2 regions of the Kocuria sp. JC486 genome follow, and region 2 is predicted to be linked to the other one. Evidence: riboswitches for the same ligand, from Rfam matches in the RefSeq annotation. Region 2 holds a riboswitch; the other holds the start of a gene.
What was found. Region 2 has a riboswitch for S-adenosylmethionine ahead of GWK18_RS12365 (aminotransferase class I/II-fold pyridoxal phosphate-dependent enzyme). Riboswitches for the same ligand answer to the same signal wherever they lie in the genome.

Region 1 (5,715 bases), on a different contig from region 2:
CTCGGGGTAGTTTCCCGCACGTTCGGACAGTCCGACGAAGCGGAGCAGTTCCTCAACCCGCGCCTTGCGCTTGTCCTTGGACCACCCCGCGCGCACCAACGGGTACTCGACGTTGCCCGCGACCGTCCGGGAGGTGAAGAGGTTGAACTGCTGGAAAATCATGCCGATCTCCCGGCGAATCGGGGCCAGTTGTTCCTCGGTCCGCCCGTCGACGCGCTGCCCGTCGACCTCCACGACACCCCCGGTGACGGGCTCCAAGCCGTTGATCAGGCGCACCAGCGTCGACTTGCCCGCACCGGAGTACCCGATGACCCCGTAGATCTCACCGCGACGGATCGACAGCGTGACGCCGTCCACCGCCGTGACCTCTCGGCGCAGTTTGCCCTTGCCCGTTTCGAACGTCTTGATGGCGTCCTCGAACCGGACGATCACCTCGGCGTCCTCACCGGGCCGCACGCGGGGAGTAGCCGTCGCCGCAGAACTCACTTCTGGAGGTCCTTCTGGTAGTCGGCGAGGATCTGGTCCAGCTCTTCGCGCGGCAGGTCCAGGGACACGGCGGTGTCCTTGGACTCCTTGGCCTCGGCCTCCAGAACGGCGTCCGAGTGGAAGAGTTCGGCAACCTTGTTCAGGGTCTCGTCGTCGGCGTTCTCGGCCGTGGTGGTGAACAGGTTGACGTAGGGGTAGGAGCTCTCCTCACCGACGCCGTCCTCCGCGAGCGCTTCCTCGGGGTTGAGGTCGGCGCGCTCCAGGAAGTCGTTGTTGACCACGGACGCGGCCACCGAGTCGAGGGACAGGACGGTCTGCTCGGCGGAGACCGGCGTGACCTTGACCTTCGACTTCTCGGTGTCGACGTCGGTCTCGGCGGGCGCCGTCGTGTCGGAGGTGAACTCGACCAGGCCCTTGGATTCCAGCAGGAGCAGGGCGCGGGTCTGGTTGATGGAGTCGTTGGGGATGGCGATCTCGTCGCCGTCCTTGATCTGGTCCAAGGAGTCGTACTGGTTGGAGTACAGGCCCATCGGGTAGATCGACGTGGAAACGATCGGCGTGATGTCGTCCCCTGCGCTGTTGTTGTAATCCGCCAGGTAGGCGATGTGCTGGAACCGGGCCATGTCGATGTCGCCGTTGGCGGTGGCAGGGTTGACCTGGCTGTAGTCACCGAACTCGCGCAGTTCCACGGTGATGCCTTCTTCGGCGGCGGCTTCGACGATGGCCTCGTCCACCGGGGAGGACCCGATCACGCCCAGGGTGACGACTTCGTCGTCGTAGGGGCCTTCGTTGCTGTTGGAACCACCGCAGCCGGCCAGGGTGAGGCCCAGGACGGAGGTCAGAGCCAATGCGGAAACTCGGTAAGCGCGCATGGAGGGTATGCCTTTCGTTCGTGATGCAGGGGTCCGGGACCGTGCCGCATGCACGAAGGATGATCAGAAGGCGCCCGAGGAAGGCTCATTTCTCGATGTTCGTGCTTGCCGCAGGTCCGTTGACCGGAGCCGGATGTTCATCTGGGGCACCCCACCACGTCAGAGGGTTGCCGCCCGGTCAGCCAGAGCTTTTCGCCGGGACTCGTCATCCATTGCGCGAAATCCTAACATCGTGCGGCCCGTGGCCGTTGCGCACAGCAATGATCGACACAACGTGGGCAACTTCACATGAACGCGATGTGTGGACCACAGGCCCGGAACCCCCACCGACCTGGGCGTACGGCATACGCGCACATGAAACACAGATGAACACAGAGATACCCAAGGAAACCATCTGCAACCCGAGTGAACCACAGACGGAGATTCCGTAGCTTCGGAAGTGAACGTGAGGACGCGTCTGACCCGAGAAGTGGCCTCACACGGATTGCACGGGCACCGGATCCGGGCCCCTGCCCACGGAGGAGGACCACATGACCGCCCAGACCACAGACCGCCCCGTTCACGACGAGGGTTTCGACCCCGCCGCGCAAGCCTGGCGGGGTTTCCAGGCAGGTCCGTGGCAGGACTCGATCGACGTCCGCGACTTCATCCAGCGCAACTACACACCCTACGACGGCGACTCCGCTTTCCTGGAAGGTGCCACGGCTCGGACCACCGGCATCTGGCAGAAGCTGCTGGAGATGTTCCCGGCCGAGCGCGAGAAGGGCGTCTACGACGTCGATGCCACCACGCCCTCGACCATCACCTCCCACAAGCCCGGTTACATCGATGCCGAGCAGGAGATCGTCGTCGGCCTGCAGACCGATGCTCCCCTCAAGCGCGCGATCATGCCCAACGGCGGGTGGCGCATGGTCAAGAATTCCCTGGAGACCTACGGCTACCCCGTGGATCCCACGCTCGAGAAGATCTACTCGACCTATCGCAAGACCCACAACGACGGGGTCTTCGACGTCTACTCCCCCAACGTGCGCGCAGCACGGTCCTCCCACGTGGTGACCGGCCTGCCGGACGCCTACGGCCGCGGTCGCATCATCGGCGACTACCGGCGCGTGGCCCTCTACGGCGTGGACGCCCTGGTGGAGGGCAAGCAGCGCGAGCGTGCCGAACTCGACCTCTACGCCGCGGACGAGAAGGTCATCCGCGAGCGCGAGGAGAACGCGGAGCAGATCCGCGCGCTGCGTGAGCTCCAGGAGATGGCAGCCTCCTACGGGTTCGACATCTCCAAGCCCGCAACCAACGCGACAGAAGCCGTGCAGTGGCTGTACTTCGCCTACCTGGGCGCGGTCAAGGAGCAGAACGGCGCGGCCATGTCCTTCGGGCGCAACACGGCGTTCCTGGACGTGTACTTCTCCCGCGACCTGGCTGACGGGGTGCTGACGGAATCGGAAGTCCAGGAGATCGTGGACGACCTGGTGATCAAGCTGCGGATCGTGCGCTTCCTGCGGACCCCGGAGTACGACCAGCTGTTCTCGGGGGACCCCACCTGGGTCACCGAATCCATCGGCGGCATGGGTGCCGACGGGCGGACCCTGGTCACCAAGACCTCTTTCCGGTTCCTGCAGACCCTCTACAACCTGGGACCCGCCCCGGAACCGAACCTGACGGTCTTCTGGTCCGCGGACCTTCCGGAAGGCTTCAAGCGCTACTGCGCCCAGGTTTCGATCGACACGTCCGCCATCCAGTTCGAATCGGACGAACTGATCCGCGGTGCCTGCGGTGACGACGCCGCCATCGCCTGCTGCGTCTCCCCCATGACCGTGGGCAAGCAGATGCAGTTCTTCGGAGCCCGCGTGAACGTGGCCAAGTCCCTGCTGTACGCGATCAACGGTGGCCGCGACGAGATCTCCGGGAAGCAAATCGCTCCGGAGTCCCCCGCCGTCGTCGGTGAGGTGCTGGAGTTCGACGACGTGTGGGAGAAGTTCCTGGTCACGTTGGACTGGCTCGCCGCGACGTACGTGGAGGCCCTGAACTGCATCCACTACATGCACGACAAGTACGCCTACGAGCGCCTGGAGATGGCGCTGCACGACCGCAACGTGCTGCGCACCATGGCCTGCGGCATTGCCGGGCTCTCCGTGACCGCGGATTCGCTGTCCGCCATCAAGTACGCAACGGTTCGACCGGTCCGTGACCAGTCCGGTTTGGTCACCGACTACCAGATCGACGGCGAATTCCCGGCCTACGGCAACGACGACGACCGGGTGGACGAGATCGCGGTCAAGATCGTGCACGAGTTCATGGAGCGCGTCCGCCGCCACCCCACCTACCGGGACGCGGTGCACACCCAGTCGGTCCTGACAATCACCTCCAACGTGGTCTACGGCAAGAAGACCGGTAACACCCCGGACGGTCGACGCGCGGGCGAGCCGTTCGCTCCGGGTGCCAACCCCTCCAACGGGCGGGACACTCACGGGATGTTGGCCTCTGCACTGTCGGTGGCCAAGCTGCCCTTCGCCGAGGCCATGGACGGCATTTCCCTGACCAACACGGTGGTTCCCTCCGGTTTGGGCCGCACCAAGGACGAGCAGATCACCAACCTGGCGGGTCTGCTGGATGCCCAGAACGTTTCCGACGGCTACCACATGAACGTCAACGTATTGAACCGGGAGACCCTGGAGGACGCCATGGCTCACCCGGAGAACTACCCGCAGCTGACGGTGCGGGTCTCCGGGTACGCCGTGAACTTCGTTCGCCTGACCCGCGAGCAGCAGTTGGACGTCCTGTCGCGCACGTTCCACGACCGCGTCTGATCAGGATTCCGTAGATGCGCGGAACCCGTACCACCAACCCCCGGTTCACGCCGTCGGAGGGCTCGGTCACAGCACTGCGCCCCACCGACGCCGTGACCCCGCGGGCGGCCCAGGATCTCCCGCTCCCCCGACGCCGCGGCACAGCGTCGGGGTTGCCCGAGACCCTGGGCGACCTGCACCGAGAACTCCTGCCTCTGGACGCGGACGGGCGCCCCCTACACCACGAAAAGGTCCAGGCCCTGCACGCCGGCCTCATGGGCTCGATCCATTCGTGGGAACTGGTCACGGCGGTGGACGGGCCAGGAACCCGGATGACGCTGTTCCTCTCCGGCTGCCCGTTGCAGTGTCAGTACTGCCACAACCCGGACACCATGCAGCTCAAGAACGGAACCCTGCAGTCCGCCGAGGAGGTGCTCAAACGGATCAGGCGCTACCGGAAGGTCTTTTCCGCCTCCGGCGGTGGGCTGACCATTTCAGGTGGTGAGCCGCTGTTCCAGCACAAGTTCGTGCGCCGGATCCTGCGCGGGACGAAGGAGATGGGCGTCCACACGGCGCTGGACACCTCCGGATTCCTGGGACGGGTTGCCGACGACGAACTGCTCGCCGACGTCGACTTGGTGCTGTTGGACGTCAAGTCGGGCAACGAGGCCACGTACCACGAGACGACCGGCCGGTCCTTGGCCCCGACGATCGCGTTCGGTGATCGTTTGGCCGCCTTGAACAAGCCGATCTGGGTCCGGTTCGTCCTGGTCCCGGGACTCACGGATGCCCCGGAGAACATTCGAGGCGTGGCCGACATCGTGCAGAACTGGGGCTCGGTGGAACGCGTGGAGGTTCTGCCCTTCCACAACATGGGTGAGGACAAGTGGGCCTCACTGGGCCTGGACTACTCGCTCAAGGGAGTCCAGCCGCCGTCGTCGGAGCAGACGGAGGCCGCGCGCGAAGTGTTCCGCGCCCGCGGGCTGACCGTGTACTGAGCCGTCCCCCGCGTCGAGTGTGCAGTTTAATCGCCCCTGACTCCCTCAGGGGCGATCAAACTGCACACTCGACATGAGGAGTAGGTGCTTCAGGGTCAGTCGATCAGGAGTTGGTCCGCGCGAGTCCGAGCCCATCGTTCAGCCTCCAGGACCGCCTTGACCGTGAGGTCGTCGGCCACCTGGTGTTCCTCCACCACTCGGGCCACCGTGTCCACGATGTCCAGGAAACCGATGCGGCCCGCGTGGAAGGCGAGCACGGCCTGTTCATTGGCCGCGTTGTAGACCGCGGGCGCCGTGGCTCCGCGTGCGGCGGCCTCCTTGATGAGCCGCACGGCGGGAAACGCGTCTTCGTCCAGCGGCTCGAAGGTCCATTGCGTTGCCCGGGACCAGTCACACGGGGTGGCCGCCCCCGGCACTCGATGGGGCCACCCCAGTCCCAGCGCGATCGGCAACCGCATGTCCGGCGGGGAGGCCTGGGCCATGGTGGAGCCGTCCGTGAACTGCACCATGGAATGCACCACGGACTGGGGATGCACGACGACGTCGATCCGGTCCAGTTCCACGCCGAAC
Region 2 (5,715 bases):
CAGTCCACCGGGCAATGGCCTCCTCGGTGAGCGACCTGCAGTCGCGAGCAGGAGAGCAGCCGATCCAGCCGGTGTGCGTGGGCGACGGGGACCACAGGATCGTCCTCGGAATGCACGATCACGACGTCCAGATCGGCCAGCGCCCTGTCCGCATGGATCGGCAACGCCCATTGAGGTCCCCACCAGGGGTGGGATTCGTCGGTTGCGTGACCTGGGCCCGGCGCTTCCCAGAAGGGCGCAGCCACGATGACCGTCCGGCGCAGCATGGTCGGCCGTCGCAGACACAGGAAACGTAGGGCCTCGGACCCGCCCAGGGAGTGGCCCACGAGGATCCAGGGCTCGTCGGGCAGCTCACGGATCGCACGGGCGATTTCGTGCTGCCACAGTTGCGCGGAATCCGGGCGGTCGGTCGGCGGGAGCTGTGGGGCGATGATCTCGGCGTCCGGCCAGTGGGCACGGAGTTCCCGGGCGATCTCGTCGTCCGGGCCGTCGTCGTCACCTGCGCCGTGCAGGTACAGAATGCGGTTGACCATGTGAGGCTCCTTCTGCGCGTCCAGTGTTCCCGGACACCCTGCTGGTAAGTGTTCTTAGAGTTTCGCACTTCCCAGGAGCGCAGTCACCGGATTGGCCGAAGATGTGCTCTGGCAGGGGAGGTTGGTGGCGGTTGACCGGGCTGTGGTGGAATCACCTCGACGGGCGGGGGCAGCGCCGGCCCTGGAGCGGGGCGTCGTGACGGGAGGAAGGGCGAGCGTGGCTGAGGCGACTCGTGTGGCCGCTCACGGTCTGGACGTCCCCGGGCCCGTGGGCGACCGGGACCTGGCGGTCGATGCCGCCCGCGTGGGAGCCCTTGTCCTGGTGGTCTGCGCGCACGTCCTGCTGGTCACGCTGGTCACGGTTCCGGGGACCGGGGGCGTTTCCCTGACCATGGCACCCACCCGTCACTCGTGGTTCTGGTGGTTCTCGTGGATCGTCCAGATCATGCCGCTGTTCTTCGTGGTGGGTGGGTTCTCCTCCGCGGTCTCCTGGGCCCGGTTCGCCGACGGCCCGGGTGCCTCGGTCGGTGCCAAGGCACTGTGCTGGATCCGGGGGCGACTGCTCAGACTGGCCCAACCGGCCGCCGTTCTCTGGGTGTCCTTGGCGGTCGTGACAGCTGGTGCACTGGCGGCCGGGGCGCCGGTGGGGGAGGTTCGCCTGGCGCTCTCGGGGTTGGGGATGCACCTGTGGTTCCTGGGTGCTTACGCACTGTGCCTGGCCCTCGTGCCCCTGACCCATGCTGCGCATCGCCGCCATCCGTACCTGAGCCTGGGGGCCTTGTTGGTGGTGTGTGCAGCCGCTGAGATTCCGCGGTTGGTCACCGGAGACCATTGGTGGGGGCTGTTGTCCCTCGGGCCCGTCTGGGTGACGATCCATCAACTGGGCTATTTCCGGGCGGACGGCACCGCGGCGCGTGCTCGCGGCCCGGTCATGGTCCTCGCCGCCGGCGCCGGGTACCTGGCACTGTGGGCCTTGGTCAGCACGGGCTGGTGGGTGCGGGACATGTTGGCCGGTCTCAATCCACCGAGTCTGACGCTTGTCGTGCTGGGCTTCAGCCAGGCCTGCCTCCTGCAGGCGCTGACCCCGGCCCTGTCCCGCCTCATGTCTTGGCGACCCGTCCAGGCAGCGGCCTGGCTCATCGGATCCCGGCCCGTGACCCTTTACCTGTGGCACCTGCCCGTCATCGTCCTGGTGATGTCCGTGTGGTGGTTGTCGAACGCTCCCGAACCGGAACCGGCCAGCGGCCGCTGGTGGCTGTGGCGGATACCGTTGGCGCTCATCTGCTGGGCGGGGTCGCTGGCCGTCGTCCGGATGTTCGGTCGGTGGGAGACGACGGCGGTCCTGCCGCCCGCCACGCGTGCCCGGGCGCTCGCCGTCGTACCTTCCACGCCCCACTACGCGGCCGTCGTCCTTGCGGTGATTCTGCTGATAGTGCCGGTGGTCCTGGAGATCCGGTTCCTGCTCAACCCGGTCCTGGTGACCGTGGGTGCGGTGGCCTACTTGGCCGCCGCGGTTCTCTTGCGGTGGGCCCCTGACCTGCGCCGGCCTGCCGACGCACCCGAAGGCGAAGCGTCCCTACAGACTGAGCAGCGGCGAAACATGTGACGCAACATCGCCGAAGTGGGATAGGCTGAGCGGGCTTCACGAGATGCGTTCGCCAAGCTCCGACTTGAGCGCACACCAACCCCATGTTCACGGGTGGTTCGGATGACGAAGCGGCCTGCACCGCCCGCAGCGCACGAACAACTCCGTGGGTGACCGTGCAGGTCAAGAGCACCAACCCACTGGAGGTACCGAGATGACGCTCTCGCCCTCGGCAACCATCAACGGCTCGTCCTCGTTGGCCACTCGGCAGATCCATGCCGGTCGCGGCGGTTCGGCCGATTCGCCCACCCAGGCGACCCTTCCCGTGCCGATCTACCAGTCCTCGGCCTTCGAGTTCCCCGATCACGCGTCCGCGGCGGCCATGTTCGCTCAGACCCAGCCGGGCTTCACCTACTCCCGTACCGGTAACCCGACCGTGGCTGTTCTGGAAGCGCGCTCCGCTGATCTGGAGGGCGGGATCGCGGGTCTCGCCCTGGGGTCGGGTCAGTCCGCTGTTGCCGCCGCACTGTTGGCGCTGGTGAGCACCGGGCCCGGCAAGCACCTGGTCGTCTCGGAGAAGATCTACGGCGGCACCGTGGACCTCCTGGGCGACACCCTGGCCGACCTCGGCGTCACCGTGACCTACGTGGACCCGACGGACGCCTCCCAGTGGGCCGCGGCCGTCACCGATCAGACTCGAGGATTCTTCCTGGAATCCATCGGCAACCCGCTGTCCACTCTGGCCGACCTCGACGCCATTGCCGAGGTCGCACACGAGGCCGGTGTTCCCGTGGTCGTGGACAACACACTGGCCACGCCGGTCCTGTACCGCCCCATCGAACACGGGGCGGACATCGTGGTCCACTCGGCCACCAAGTACTTCGGGGGCCACGGCACGGCGCTGGCCGGGGTCATCGTGGACGCCGGGCGGTTCGACTGGGAGGCCCGGCCCGAGCGGTGGCCGCAGTTCACGAGCCCGCGTGAGCGGTGGGGCCACCAGAGCCTCGTGGACAAGTGCCGCGGGGGCTCAGCTTTCCTCCACCTGTGCCGTGCCAAGTTCGTCCACGACCTCGGCCTCACCCTGTCGCCGTTCAACGCCTCCCAGATCATCCAAGGAATGGAGACCCTGGACCTGCGGGTGCGCAGGCACAGTGATTCCGCGGCACGGATCGCACGGTTCCTGGACGGCCACCCGGCTGTCCGGCGGGTGCACCACCCCGTCGTCGAATCCTCCGTGGATCACCGGATCGCGGAACGGGACTATCCTTCGGGGACGGGCGCGGTGTTCGCCTTCGAACTCAACTGCGGCCCCGAGCGCGTGCCGGAATTCGTGGACTCGTTGCGCCTGTTCAAGCTGGTGGCCAACATCGGTGACGTCCGGTCACTCGTCGCCCACCCGGCGGCCATGACGCACTGTCGCCTGACCGAGGAGCAGCGGTTGGCCGGTGGCATCACGTGGGAGACGCTGCGTCTGTCCATCGGTTTGGAAGCCGTCGAGGACCTGATCGCCGACCTGCAGTCCTCCCTGGACGAACTGCAGAGGACCAGCCCCGCCTCGGCACGGACCTCGGACGTCGAGTCCGCGCAGGAGGCGCGGGCATGAGCGGGTTCACCACGCGGGCGGTCCACGCCGGGCAGGAACCCGACCGCCTCACGGGTGCCGTGATTCCGCCGATCTACCAGACCTCCACCTTTGTCCAGGACGGCATCAACGTCCTGCGGGACGGACACGAGTACTCGCGGGGGTCCAACCCGACCCGCAACGGTTTCGAGGAGCAACTGTGCGCCCTGGAAGGTGGGTTCCGGGCGTTCTCGTTCGCCTCGGGGATTGCCGCGGAGGACGCCTTGCTGCGCGCCCTGCTGCGCCCCGGGGACCACGTGATCCTGGGCGGTGACGGGTACGGCGGGACGAACAGGCTGATCTCCAGGGTCCTGGCTCCCTGGCAGGTTGCACATTCGCCCGTGGACGTCACCAACCCCGACGCGGTTCGCGGAGCCTTCACGGACAAGACCCGTGTGCTCTGGGTGGAAACACCCACGAACCCGCTGTTGGGGATCGCCGATCTGGCGACGCTGGCGCAGCTCGCCCACGACCACGGAACGCTGCTGGTCGTGGACAACACCTTTGCCTCGCCCTATCTCCAGCGTCCTTTCGAATTCGGCGCCGACGTCGTGGTGCACTCCACGACCAAGTACGTGGGCGGCCATTCGGACGTGCTGGGCGGCGCCGTCGTCGTCACGGACAAGGCCTGGGAGGTTGCCGAGGTCAACGGGTTCTCGCCCGGAGCCACCCTTGCTGAACTGCTGGCCTTCCAGCAGTTCGCGGGGGGAGCGGTCTCCGGCCCGCAGGACAGCTACCTGGCCGCACGCGGACTGAAGACGCTGGCCCTTCGCATGGAGCGACACCAGGCCAATGCCGGGCGGATCGCGCAATGGCTCACCGAGCGACCGGAGGTGGCGGAGGTCCTGTACCCGGGGCTGCCGGACCACCCGGGACACGAATTGGCGGCGCGGCAGATGGACGGCTTCGGCGGAATGGTGTCCTTCCGGCTCGCGGCCGGAGAGGCGGCCGCGCGCCGATTCGCGGAGTCCACGCACATGTACAAGCTCTCCGTGTCCCTGGGCGGAGTCGAGTCCCTGATCTGCTGGCCTTCGGAAATGACCCACGGGTGCGTCGTCGGCACGGACCAAGCGGTCCCGACCGACCTGGTCAGGCTCTCCGTGGGCATAGAGGACCTGGAGGACCACCTGGAGGACCTGGAGCGCGCCTTCACATCGTGACCCGTGACGCGCAATGCGCTTAACCTGGACCCGGGCCCCCGGGTCCGAATGACGATGCGTACCGACTGACGCGTTTAGATGCGCAAGGAGATCCTCACCATGACCACCGATGACAGCGATCGCAGCGCTTCACACGACGACGGCGCCGCTGGTCCCGTCCAGGACCCCTCCGGCTCCGAGCCCGGTGCTGGGCCCGGTGCCGGGTCGGATGCCAACGGCTCCTCCGCCACGACGTCGCAGTACGGCCAACAGCCGGGGTACCAGCCGGGTGGGCCGCAATCTGGTCAGCCGCAGTACGGCGCAGGGCAGTACGGGGCACCCGAGACCAGCGCGCCCCAGTACGGCGCTCCCCAGAACGGCGCACCTCAGTACGGGGCTCCGCAGAACGATGGCGCGCAGTACGGCGCGCCCGGGCAGGGGTACGGCCAGCAGGCATACGGGCAGCAGTCGAACTACGGTGGCGAGCCGAACTCCGGCGGTCCGTACCAGTTCAGCGGGATGCCTCCGCAGGAGGCCCGGACCATGGCCCTGGTCACGCACCTGTCCGCGCCCGTGCTGTATTTGCTGTCCGCGGGGTGGGCAGGGTTCCTGGCGCCGTTGATCCTGTGGGCCATTTACAAGGACAAGGATCCGCTGGTCCGCCAGGCCGGTGCGGGTTCCTTCAACTTCAACTTCGCTCTGATGGTCGTCAGCGTCGTGGCTTGGATTGCCGGGTTCGTGAGCCTCGGTCTGCTCATCCCGCTCACGATCCTGGTGGTGTTCGCCGTTCTGGTGGTGCAGGTGATCTTCGGAATTTTCGGGGCCATGGCCGCAAAC

Region 1: it holds a riboswitch for S-adenosylmethionine, as region 2 does, so the genes downstream of both, GWK18_RS05910 (MetQ/NlpA family ABC transporter substrate-binding protein) here and GWK18_RS12365 (aminotransferase class I/II-fold pyridoxal phosphate-dependent enzyme) in region 2, are expected to answer to the same signal.

Annotation. Positions count from the first base shown of each region.
Region 1 is NZ_JAAOZS010000008.1:23,206-28,920, reverse strand. Features, by position in the region: gene GWK18_RS05915 (methionine ABC transporter ATP-binding protein) at 1-486, opposite strand, end outside; gene GWK18_RS05910 (MetQ/NlpA family ABC transporter substrate-binding protein) at 483-1,358, opposite strand; SAM riboswitch class IV at 1,455-1,568, opposite strand; gene pflB (formate C-acetyltransferase) at 1,889-4,168, shown strand; gene pflA (pyruvate formate-lyase-activating protein) at 4,183-5,145, shown strand; gene dxr (1-deoxy-D-xylulose-5-phosphate reductoisomerase) at 5,241-5,715, opposite strand, start outside.
Region 2 is NZ_JAAOZS010000035.1:4,765-10,479, reverse strand. Features, by position in the region: gene GWK18_RS12375 (alpha/beta fold hydrolase) at 1-533, opposite strand, end outside; gene GWK18_RS12370 (acyltransferase) at 751-2,139, shown strand; SAM riboswitch class IV at 2,174-2,283, shown strand; gene GWK18_RS12365 (aminotransferase class I/II-fold pyridoxal phosphate-dependent enzyme) at 2,333-3,721, shown strand; gene GWK18_RS12360 (cystathionine gamma-synthase) at 3,718-4,899, shown strand; gene GWK18_RS13355 (DUF4870 domain-containing protein) at 4,999-5,715, shown strand, end outside.